2 regions of the Arenibaculum sp. genome follow, and region 2 is predicted to be linked to the other one. Evidence: riboswitches for the same ligand, from Rfam matches in the RefSeq annotation. Region 2 holds a riboswitch; the other holds the start of a gene.
The links. Region 2 has a riboswitch for thiamine pyrophosphate ahead of thiC (phosphomethylpyrimidine synthase ThiC). Riboswitches for the same ligand answer to the same signal wherever they lie in the genome.
Positions count from the first base shown of each region.

Region 1: it holds a riboswitch for thiamine pyrophosphate, as region 2 does, so the genes downstream of both, thiO (glycine oxidase ThiO) here and thiC (phosphomethylpyrimidine synthase ThiC) in region 2, are expected to answer to the same signal.

Region 1 covers NZ_DASYHS010000040.1:21,589-27,232, forward strand. The annotation lists gene thiG (thiazole synthase) at 1-734, opposite strand, end outside; gene thiS (sulfur carrier protein ThiS) at 758-964, opposite strand; gene thiO (glycine oxidase ThiO) at 961-2,130, opposite strand; TPP riboswitch at 2,125-2,221, opposite strand; gene VGO20_RS04160 (DMT family transporter) at 2,360-3,244, shown strand; gene zapE (cell division protein ZapE) at 3,330-4,469, shown strand; gene VGO20_RS04170 (hypothetical protein) at 4,664-4,840, shown strand; gene VGO20_RS04175 (Fic family protein) at 4,959-5,519, shown strand; gene VGO20_RS04180 (esterase-like activity of phytase family protein) at 5,570-5,644, opposite strand, start outside.
Region 2 covers NZ_DASYHS010000184.1:4,555-10,198, forward strand. The annotation lists gene VGO20_RS18330 (thioredoxin domain-containing protein) at 1-167, opposite strand, end outside; gene VGO20_RS18335 (DUF6489 family protein) at 333-590, shown strand; gene VGO20_RS18340 ((2Fe-2S) ferredoxin domain-containing protein) at 587-961, shown strand; gene mnmE (tRNA uridine-5-carboxymethylaminomethyl(34) synthesis GTPase MnmE) at 958-2,289, shown strand; TPP riboswitch at 2,375-2,493, shown strand; gene thiC (phosphomethylpyrimidine synthase ThiC) at 2,571-4,325, shown strand; gene mnmG (tRNA uridine-5-carboxymethylaminomethyl(34) synthesis enzyme MnmG) at 4,491-5,644, shown strand, end outside.

The sequences.
Region 1 (5,644 bases), on a different contig from region 2:
TCGGCATGGGTGACGCGGGGGATGCGCCCGGCGAGCCGGGCCAGCCGCCCGCCATCGACCGCCGCCCTCATCGCCGCCGCCATCGCGACCGGGTCGCCCGCGCGTGCCACGGCCGTGTTCAGCAGCACGGCCGAGCAGCCGAGCTCCATCGCCAGCGCCGCATCGGAGGCCGTGCCGATCCCGGCGTCCAGGATCACCGGTACCGAGCTGCGCGCGCAGATGTGCTCGATCGCCCGCGGGTTGCAGATCCCGAGGCCGGAGCCGATGGGAGCGCCCAGCGGCATCACCGCCGCCGCGCCGGCGTCGGCGAGCTTGCGGCAGGTCACGGGGTCGTCGTTGCAGTAGGGCAGGACGGTGAAGCCGTCCGCGACCAGCTCCTCGGTCGCGCGCAGCAACTGCTCGACGTCGGGATGCAGCGTCTCGCGGTCGCCGATCACCTCGACCTTGATCCAGTCCGTACCGAGCGCCTCGCGCGCCAGCTTCGCCGTCAGCACGGCGTCGCGCGCGGTGGCGCAGCCGGCGGTGTTGGGCAGCAGCCGCCAGCGCCCGCCCAGCAGGTCGACCATGCTCTCGGCGTAGGATTCGAGGCTGATCCGCCGGATCGACACGGTCACGACCTCCGCGCCGCTCGCGGATATCGCGTCGAGCATGACCTTGCGGTTGGGATAGCCCGAGGTCCCGATCAGCAGGCGCGAGCCGAGCGCCTGCCCGGCGAGCGTGAATTCGTCGGCCATGTCCTTCTCCTCCATCCGCCGGCTCAGCCACCCTGGAACGGGCGGACGATCTCGATCTCGTCGCCGGCGCCGAGGCGGTGCTCCTCCCAGCGCGACGACGGCACCACCTCGCCGTTGACGGCGACGGCGACGCCCTTGGGCGCCGTGACGCCCCGGCTGCGCAGCAGCTCGGCCACGGTCGCCGCCGACAGCGGCTCGGGCTGGCCGTTGACCCGGATGTCTGCGTTCATCTCGTTCCTCCGGTTGCGAAACGGTCGAGGCCGAACCCCGCGATCCCGTCCGGCACCGTCCCGTCCAGGACCAGCCGGCTGACCGCGTCGACCGTGACCGGCGTCAGCAGGATGCCGTTGCGATGATGGCCGGTGGCGAGCACGAGCCCCTCGACCGGGGTCGGCCCCAGCACCGGCGCGTCGTCGCGCGATCCCGGGCGGAAGCCGACCCAGGTCTCCTCGATCGCCAGTTCCTCGATGCCCGGCAGCGTGCGCCAGGCCCCTTCCAGCAACGCCAGCATGCCGCCCGCGGTAATGGTGGTGTCGAAGCCGCGCTCCTCGACCGTCGCGCCGACCAGCAGCCGCCCGTCCAGGCGCGGCACGAGGTAGACGCCCGGCGTCCACACGACGTGGCGCAGCAGCGGCTCGCCCTCATGCATCCGCAGCGCCAGCATCTGGCCCTTGATCGGCCGCACCGGCGGCCGGGCCTCGTCGGGCACGCCCTCGATGCGGCGCGACCAGGCGCCGGCCGCCAGCACGACGACGTCAGCGGCGTGCGCCTGCGCGCCGACGGCGACGCCGCGCGCCCGGCCGCCTTCGACCAGGACGCGGCCGACCTCCGCGTGCTCGTGGACGCGCGCGCCGGCCGCCTCGGCCGCCCGGCGCAGCGCCGCGGCCAGCAGGCGGTTCTCGACCTGATGGTCGTGCGGGCTGTACAGCGCCGCCGAGACCGAGGGGCTCAGATAGGGTTCGCGCCGGCGGACCTCGCCGCCGGTCAGCCAATGGGTCTCGACCCCGGCGTCCTGCTGGAGGCGGTGGTTGAAGCGCAGCCGGCCGACGTCGTCGGCGGTCAGCGCCACGACCAGCGTCCCCTCCGTCCGGAGCTGGACGCCGATTCCGGACGCGGCCTCGACCTCGGCGGCGAAACCGGGCCAGAGCGAGCGGCTCAGCAGGTTGAGGCGCAGCAGGGCGTCCTCGCCGGGCTCCGTCTCGACCCCGGCGGCGAGCATGCCCGCCGCCGCGTGGCTCGCCCCGGCGCCGGCAGCACCCCGGTCGAACACCGCGACCGCGCATCCCGCGGCCGCGAGCCGCCACGCGATGCCGAGCCCGATCACGCCGGCGCCGACGATCGCGACGCGCGGGCGCGCGCCTGGTGCTGGAGGAGGAAAGAGAGGGGAGGGCGTCACCGGTTCCGGGCTTCCTTCGCTGGCATTATCCAGGCAGGTTCGATGGGTCTGATCTCAGCCGCGCGACCGCGCGGCACCCCAGCCGAGGCCACCTTCGCGCGCCGCGGGCCGGCGCGCAAGGGGATTCGGGCGCGCTTCCCATAAGGAACGCGAGTGGGACCGATCGGAACATTTCATTGTCTTTTCGCAGGCCCATCCGCCAGCGTGGCCTCCTCGATCAGGAGGTCGCATGGCCTGTCACAGCATCGCAAAGCCCGGGATGGCCCCGGGCGTCCCGCTTCCCTTCTCGTTCGTCGTCCTCTGGAGTTCCGGCTACATCGGCGGCGCCGTCGGCCTGAACTACGCCGAGCCGTTCACGATGACGTTCCTGCGCTTCGCGCTCGCCGGTGTCCTGCTGCTGCTGATCGCGGTCGCGACCCGGGCGCCGTGGCCGGCGAGCCGGCGCGAGGCGGGACACATCGCGGTGGTCGGCCTGCTGATCCAGGCGGTCCAGTTCGGCGGCCTGTATTCCGGGATGAACGCCGGCGTCTCGGCGGGGGTGTCGGCGCTGATCGTGGGGCTGATGCCGATCCTCACCGCGCTGGGTGCCGGCTGGTTCCTGGGCGAGCGGGTATCCCGGCGGCAGTGGTTCGGCCTCTGCCTGGGGCTGGCGGGCGTCGTCGCCGTCGTCGGCGACCGCCTCACCGCGGGCGGGGACGCCGGCGGGTTCCTGCTCGTCGGGCTGGCCCTGTTCGGCATCACGGCCGGGACGCTGTACCAGAAGAAGTTCTGCGCCGGCATGGACCTGCGGACCGGCGGGTTCATCCAGATGGCGGTGGGCGCCCTCGCGTTGCTCGTCCTCGCGGGCATGGCGGAGACGATGGAGATCCGCTGGACCGCCGGCTTCGTCGGCTCGCTCGCCTGGCTCGCGGTGATGAACTCGATCGGGGCGGTCAGCCTGCTGTTCGTGATGATCAGGCGCGGCGAGGCGACCAGGGTCGCGAGCCTGTTCTACCTGATCCCGCCGATGACGGCGCTGATGGCCTCCGTCGTCCTCGCCGAGATGCCCGGCCTCGCGACGGTGGCCGGCTTCGCGCTTGCCGCCCTCGGGGTCCGCCTGGGCACGCGCAGCTGAGGCCCGGCTTGGCCGCGGTCTTTGCACGGCCGCCGGGTTTGCGCTACCAATGGCCGCCCGCGAACGACCGCACCAGATCCAGCCCATGCCCAGCCAAGGCCCCCTGGCCCTCTACCGCGAACGCCGGGGCACCGGCACGCTCAAGGCGGACGCCGCGCAGGAATACGCGGCCGAACGGCTGCAGAGCCTGCACGCCGCGCTGAAGGAATACCGGCCCTCGACCGGCAAGGCCGGCTGGCGCGAGCGCTTCGGCCTCGGCCGCCGCCAAGCGGAGCCGGAGCCGCCCCAGGGCCTGTACATCTACGGCGACGTCGGGCGCGGCAAGTCCATGCTGATGGACCTGTTCTTCGAGGCGTCCACGGTCGAGCGCAAGCGCCGGGTGCATTTCCACGCCTTCATGCTGGAGGTCCACCGCCGCCTGCACGAGATGCGCAACGCGCGCGCCGGCAAGGCCGACCGCAGCGTCGACGAGAGCCTGCCCGAACTGGCGCGCCAGCTCTCGGAGGAGGCGTGGCTGCTGTGCTTCGACGAGTTCCACGTCACCGACATCGCCGACGCGATGATCCTGGGCCGGCTGTTCACGGCGCTGTTCGAGCGCGGCGTGGTCGTCGTCGCGACCTCGAACTGGCCGCCGGACGACCTCTACAAGGACGGCCTCCAGCGCCACCTGTTCCTGCCGTTCATCGCGCTGCTGAAGGAGCGGATGGACGTGGTCGAGCTGTCGGGGCCGGTCGACTACCGGCTGGAGCGTCTGAAGGGGCAGGCGGTCTATTTCCACCCGCTCGGCCCGGCGAGCCGGCAGGCGATGGCGGACGTCTTCGCCCGGCTGTCGGACGGCAGGGAGCCGAAGCCGGCGGCGCTGTGGACGCAGGGCCGCAAGGTGGAGGTGCGGCGCGCCTCGGGCTCGGTCGCCTGGTTCTCCTTCGAGGAGCTGTGCTCGCGTCCCCTGGGGGCGGCCGACTACATCGCGATCGCGACCCATTACGGCACGGTGCTGGTCGACGGCGTGCCGCGCCTGAAGGCGGCCCAGCGCAACGAGGCCAAGCGCTTCATGACCCTGATCGACGCGCTCTACGAGCACAAGGTCAAGACCGTGATCGCCGCCGAGGTCCCGCCCGAGCGGATCTACGAAGAAGGCACCCACGCCTTCGAGTTCCAGCGCACCGTCAGCCGCCTGATGGAGATGCAGAGCGAGGACTACATCGAGGCGCAGCACCTGACGTGAGGATAGCAACGCGGGGCGCGATCTACGACGTGCTCAGGGGATGCTGGAGGAAGCGGGGAATTCTATCCGGCTCTCGTGACTTCGCAAGTGCCGGCTTGTTCACTAGGATGTGGCTATCGGACTTTATATCCGGTAGATTTAACTGCTCGTGTCGGCATGCCGGATGCAGCTAAGAATTGTGGAGGAACATGTAGATGGAATATTCACTTGACACGCTGGTTGAAATGGCGCGCCGGGTGAAAATGACTCCGGAGCAGGAAGAGTCGCAGCGGCGAAGCTTCGCATATGGGAATGTGGCGTTTGAGAATCCCCTCGTCACGCGCGAGATGATAGACCGTGCTGCGGAAACCTTGCGGAGCCATGGCAACTGAAGGGAGGGAGGGAGACCGCCACAGCGAGGGCCGTACTCCTGATCTAATCACCGACCCGCATCAACGAGCCGAGCGTGAATCGCTCAATGGCGTTGGGCAGGTTCGCGTCTTGTACGAGATGATCGACGAATGGTTGCAGCCGGGTCGTATCTTCCAGTTGCGCCCTTCGCGGATCTTACAGCTTCATAGGCCTGCGTTGGACGGGCTTAGCTTATTTGCTGGATTATGGCGCCCAGGTGGTGTCGATATCCATGGCAGTCGTCATAACCCGCCTGGAGCTCACCTCGTGGCGGGGCTCATTGAAGAACTCTGCGACTATGTCAATAGTCACTGGGATCGCCCAGCCATACATTTGGCCAGCTACGTCATGTGGCGGCTGAATTGGATCCACCCTTTTGACGACGGAAATGGCCGCACTGCTAGAGCAGTCGCCTATCTAGTGCTGTGTACGAGACTGGGCTTCCGTCCTCCAGGCGAGCCGACAATCCCGGATCAAATTGTCAGCAACCGCAAGCCTTATTACACGGCGTTGGAAGCTGCCGATGCGAGCTTCGCTGAAACCGGTGTTCCTGATATCTCTGCAATGGAAAAGCTTCTCGCCGACATGTTGGCGGCTCAGCTACTGCACGTGGTTGAGCGGGCATACGGTCAAAGCATCGACTTGAAAAAGGAAGAATAGGTACGGGCACTTCGGAGAGCGGCCGCCTCGCGGCGGCCGCTCCCCGCTCCTCACTTCGCCGCGGTTCGCACCGGGCCCAGGCGCAGGAACTGGGTCTCGCTGACCGCGCCGTCGACGCCGTCGTT
Region 2 (5,644 bases):
CAGGCGGCATAGCCGACGGACAGCAGGATCGGCTTGTCCTCGGCGCGCGCCCGCTCGAACGCCGCCCCGCCCCAGGGCATCCAGTGGACGGGGTTGTCGCGGTGCTGCAGCAGATAGGGGCTCGTCTCCCCCGCAAGCAGGTTCCGGCCCGGTCCGTTCGCGGTCATGTCGCCTCCCTCCGATGGTGCGGGCGCCGGGAATGTCTGGCGTGCGCGGGGCCGGACCCTGGGAGTGGTGCGCGTTGCGCATGCGCACCCCATCTGTAGAATGTGCCCGCCTCGCCCGCGGGCTCAATCCCGAATTCCAACCCGTCTTCCGAGGGAGCTCCACGCATGAAAGTCACCATCGACATCGACTGCACTCCCGACGAGGCCCGGCAGTTCCTCGGCTTGCCCGACGTCAAGCCGATGCAGGACGCCTTGATGCAACAGATGCAGGACCGTCTCGCTGCCAACCTGCAGGCGATGGACCCGGAAACCATGATGAAGACCTGGCTCCCCGCCGGCATCCAGGGACTGGAGCAGGTGCAGAAGATGTTCTGGTCGCAGATGGAGGCGGCGCTGGGCAAGAAGGAAGGGCACCGCAAGTGAGCGAACGCAGAACCGACGATCCCCGTCCCTACTTCCAGGCGCATGTCTTCTGCTGCACCAACCGGCGGCCGGACGGGCACCGCCGCGGCTCCTGCGCCGCGCGCGGCTCGGAGAAGCTGCGCGACTACATGAAGGCGCGGGCGAAGGAGCTCGGCCTCGCGCAGACGCGCGTCAACGGCGCCGGCTGCCTGGACCGCTGCGAGCTGGGACCGGTCGTCGTGATCTATCCCGAGGGGGTCTGGTACACCTACCAGACCCGCGAGGACGTCGACGAGATCCTGCAGGCCCATCTCGTCGAAGGCCGGCGGGTCGAGCGGCTGATGCTGCTGCCCGGCCAGACGGAGCCGCGGGACCTCGCCTCCGCGCAATGAGCGCCGATACCGTCTTCGCGCTCGCCAGCGCACCCGGCCGCGGCGGCGTCGCCGTCCTGCGCGTCTCCGGCCCGCGCGCCGGCGCCGCGCTGGAGGCGCTGTGCCGCCGCCCCCTGCCCCGGCCGCGCGAGGCGGTGCTCGCAGGCCTCGTCGACCCCGGTACCGGGGAGGCGATCGACAGGGGCCTGGTCCTGTGGTTCCCCGCGCCGCGGAGCTTCACCGGGGAGGACGTCGCCGAGCTGCACGTCCATGGTGGGCGTGCCGTCGTCTCGGCGTTGGTCGAGGCCCTGTCCGCCCTGCCCGGCCTGCGCCTCGCCGAGCCGGGCGAGTTCACGCGGCGCGCGTTCGAGAACGGCAAGCTCGACCTGACCGAGGCCGAAGCCGTCGCCGACATCGTCGCGGCCGAGACCGCGGCCCAGCGGCGCCAGGCGCTGCGCCAGCTCGACGGCGCGCTCGGCCGGCTCTACGAGCGATGGCGCGACCGGCTGACCCGGGCGCTCGCCCATCTCGAAGCGGACATCGACTTCCCCGACGAGGACCTGCCCGGCGGCGTCGCCATGGCCGTGCGCCCGGTGCTGGCCGGCCTGGCCGCCGAGATCGCGGGCCATCTCGACGACGGGCACCGGGGCGAGCGGCTGCGCGACGGCGTCGCGGTCGCGATCCTCGGCGCGCCGAACGCCGGCAAGTCGAGCCTGCTCAACGCGCTCGCCCGGCGCGACGTCGCGATCGTGTCCGAGCGGGCGGGCACGACCCGCGACGTGGTCGAGGTCCATCTCGACCTGGGCGGCTGGCCGGTGACGCTGGCCGATACCGCCGGCCTGCGCGACGCGACCGACGAGATCGAGGGCGAGGGCATCCGCCGTGCGCTCGACCGGGCGGAGAAGGCCGACCTGCGCCTGGCGGTGTTCGATGCCACCGCGCTGCCGGCGCTCGACCCACGGACCCTCGCCCTGCTCGGCCCCTCGACGATCGCGGTCGTCAACAAGGCCGACCGGGCGCCGGGCCTGGATGCCGGCGCCGCGGTTCCCGGGGCCCTCGCCGTCTCGGCGGCGACCGGCGCCGGGCTGCCGGCCCTGCTGGAGCGGCTGACCGGGATGGTCGCGGACGGCCTGGATGCGGCCGGCCCGCCGGCCCTGACCCGCGCGCGCCACCGCGCGGCGCTGGAGGACTGCCGCGCCGCTCTGTCGCGCGCGCTGGACGCCCCGCTGCCGGAACTGGCGGCCGAGGATGTCCGCCTGGCGTCCCGCGCTCTCGGCCGCATCACCGGCCGGGTCGACGTCGAGGACCTGCTGGATGTCATCTTCCGGGACTTCTGCATCGGCAAGTGACGCGGGCCGGTGTTTCACGTGAAACGTCGCGTCCCGGCCCGCGCCGTCTCCGGCCTTGACGCGGAGCCGGGCATCGGCCAGCATCGGCTCCGTCCAGGGGAGCCCCGATAGGGGGCTGAGAGTCCGCCGGCCTACGGGCGACGCGGAGACCCTTCGAACCTGATCCGGATCGTACCGGCGTAGGGAGGGACGAAGGCGTCGCGTAGCGTTCCCCTGCCGGGGCTCGTGCGGCCGCCCCTTCTCCTCGCGGCCGCCCGGATTTCCGCTGCAGGAGATCCATGATGCCCGATACCCGCACCACCTCCCCCGAGGTCTCCGTCTCTACGGGGACGTTCCCGAACTCGCGCAAGGTCCACGTGCCCGGCCGCCTCCATCCCGACGTACGGGTCGCGATGCGCGAGGTCGACCTGTCGCCGGGCGCCGGCGAGCCGCCGGTCCGGCTCTACGATTCCTCCGGCCCCTATACCGACCCGGCCGCCACGATCGACGTGACCGCCGGGCTGCCGCCCTTGCGCGAGGCGTGGATCCAGGGACGTGGCGACGTCGAGAGCTACGAGGGCCGGGCGGTGCAGCCCGGCGACAATGGCCGCCGCGCGGCAGAGGCCGGGTGCCTCGCGCGGTTCGCGACCGGCCGCTCGCCGTTGCGTGCGGCCGGCGGCGGGGCCGCGACCCAGCTCGCCTACGCGCGCGCCGGCATCGTGACCGCCGAGATGGAGTATGCCGCGATCCGGGAGAACCTCGGCCGCGAGGCGGCGGCCGAGTGCCCGCGCGACGGCGATCCGCTGGGTGCGGCCCTGCCCGGCTTGGTGACGTCGGAATTCGTGCGCGACGAGATCGCCCGCGGGCGCGCCATCCTACCCGCCAACGTCAATCACCCCGAATGCGAGCCGATGGTGATCGGGCGGAACTTCCTGGTGAAGGTGAACGCCAATATCGGCAACTCCGCCGTCGCCTCCTCCGTCGCGGAGGAGGTCGAGAAGATGGTGTGGGCGATCCGCTGGGGCGCGGACACGGTGATGGACCTGTCGACCGGGACCGACATCCACGACACGCGGGAATGGATCCTGCGCAACGCCCCGGTGCCGATCGGTACCGTGCCGCTCTACCAAGCGCTGGAGAAGGTCGGCGGTCGGCCCGAGGACCTATCCTGGGAGGTGTTCCGCGACACGCTGATCGAGCAGGCGGAGCAGGGCGTGGACTATTTCACGATCCATGCCGGGCTGCGCCGTGCCCATGTCCCGCTGACCGCGGGCCGCGTCACCGGCATCGTTTCGCGCGGCGGTTCGATCATGGCGAAGTGGTGCCTGGCCCATGGACGGGAGAGCTTCCTCTACGAGCGGTTCGAGGAGATCTGCGGGATCCTGCGGGCCTACGACGTCAGCATCTCGCTGGGCGACGGCCTGCGGCCGGGCTCGATCGCGGACGCCAACGACGCCGCCCAGTTCGCCGAGCTGGACACGCTGGGCGAGCTGACGCAGGTCGCCTGGCGCCACAACGTCCAGGTGATGGTCGAAGGACCCGGCCATGTTCCGATGCACAAGATCCGGGAGAACATGGACCGTCAGTTCGCTGTTTGCCGCGAGGCCCCCTTCTATACGCTCGGCCCGCTGACCACCGACGTGGCGCCGGGCTACGACCACATCACCAGCGGCATCGGTGCCGCGATGATCGGCTGGTTCGGCACGGCGATGCTATGCTACGTGACGCCGAAGGAGCATCTCGGCCTGCCCGACCGCGACGACGTCAAGACCGGCGTCATCACCTACAAGATAGCCGCCCATGCCGCCGACCTGGCGAAGGGCCACCCGGCCGCGCGCGAGCGGGACGATGCCTTGTCGCGGGCGCGGTTCTCCTTCCGCTGGAACGACCAGTTCAACCTGGCGCTCGATCCCGACACCGCGCGCCGCTTCCATGACGAGACGCTGCCCGCGGAGGGAGCGAAGCACGCCCGCTTCTGCTCCATGTGCGGGCCGAAGTTCTGCTCCATGAAGATCACGCAGGAAGTGCGGGAGCAGGCGGCCGGGATGTCCGGCTGAACGCGGGCGTTTCACGTGAAACACTCCCGGTGACCAAGCCCCGGCCGGAACCCCGTTCGGCCGGGGCGCTGGCCGCCGGCCGGCTGTGACATCCTCACGCGGCGCCGGTGCGCCGCGCCGGACGCTTTGACGCCGGGCGCCCGACACCATACATTGGCGCCCATCATGTGGAGATACGACGTAATCGTGGTCGGCGGCGGCCATGCGGGATGCGAGGCCGCCGCCGCGGCGGCGCGCATGGGCGCCGAGACGTTGCTGATGACCCATCGGGCCGATACGATCGGCGAGATGTCGTGCAATCCCGCGATCGGGGGGCTCGGCAAGGGCCATCTCGTGCGGGAGATCGACGCGCTCGACGGGGTGATGGGCCGGGTGATCGACCGTGCCGGCATCCAGTTCCGCATGCTGAACCGGAGCAAGGGCCCCGCCGTCCGTGGCCCGCGCGCCCAGGCCGACCGCCGCCTCTACCGCGAGGCGATGCAGGACGTGCTGCGGGCGCAGGACAACCTGACCATCGCGTCGGAGGCCTGCGAGGACCTGGTCCTCGGCACCGACGGCAGCATCGCCGGTGCCGTCGGCGCGTCCGGCGCCGTCTGGCGGGCGGGTGCTGTCGTCATCACCACCGGCACGTTCCTGCGCGGCATGATCCATATCGGCGAGGAGCGGATACCGGCTGGCCGGGTCGGCGAGGCGCCGTCGCTCGGCCTCGCCGCGACGCTCGCACGCTGCGGCTTCGCGCTCGGCCGGCTCAAGACCGGGACGCCGCCGCGCCTCGACGGCCGCACGATCGACTGGTCCGGGCTCGAGGTGCAGCCCGGCGACGACCCGCCCCCACCCTTCTCCTACCTGACCGACCGCATCACCACGCCCCAGGTCCCCTGCCACGTGACCTGGACGACGCCGGAGGCGCACGCCCTGATTCGGGCCAACCTCCACCGCGCGCCGATGTACAGCGGCCAGATCGAAAGCGTCGGCCCGCGCTATTGCCCGTCGGTAGAGGACAAGGTCGTCCGCTTCGCCGACAAGGAGCGCCATCAGATCTTCCTCGAGCCCGAGGGGCTGGACGACCCGACCGTCTACCCGAACGGCATCTCGACCTCGCTGCCGCGCGACGTGCAGCTCGCCGTGCTGAAGACGATCCCGGGACTTGAGCGCGCCGAGATGGTCCGGCCCGGCTACGCGATCGAGTACGACTACGTCGACCCGCGCGAGCTGAAGCCGACGCTGGAGACGCGCCGCCTGCCCGGCCTGTTCCTCGCCGGCCAGATCAACGGCACCACCGGCTACGAGGAGGCCGCCGCGCAGGGCCTGATGGCGGG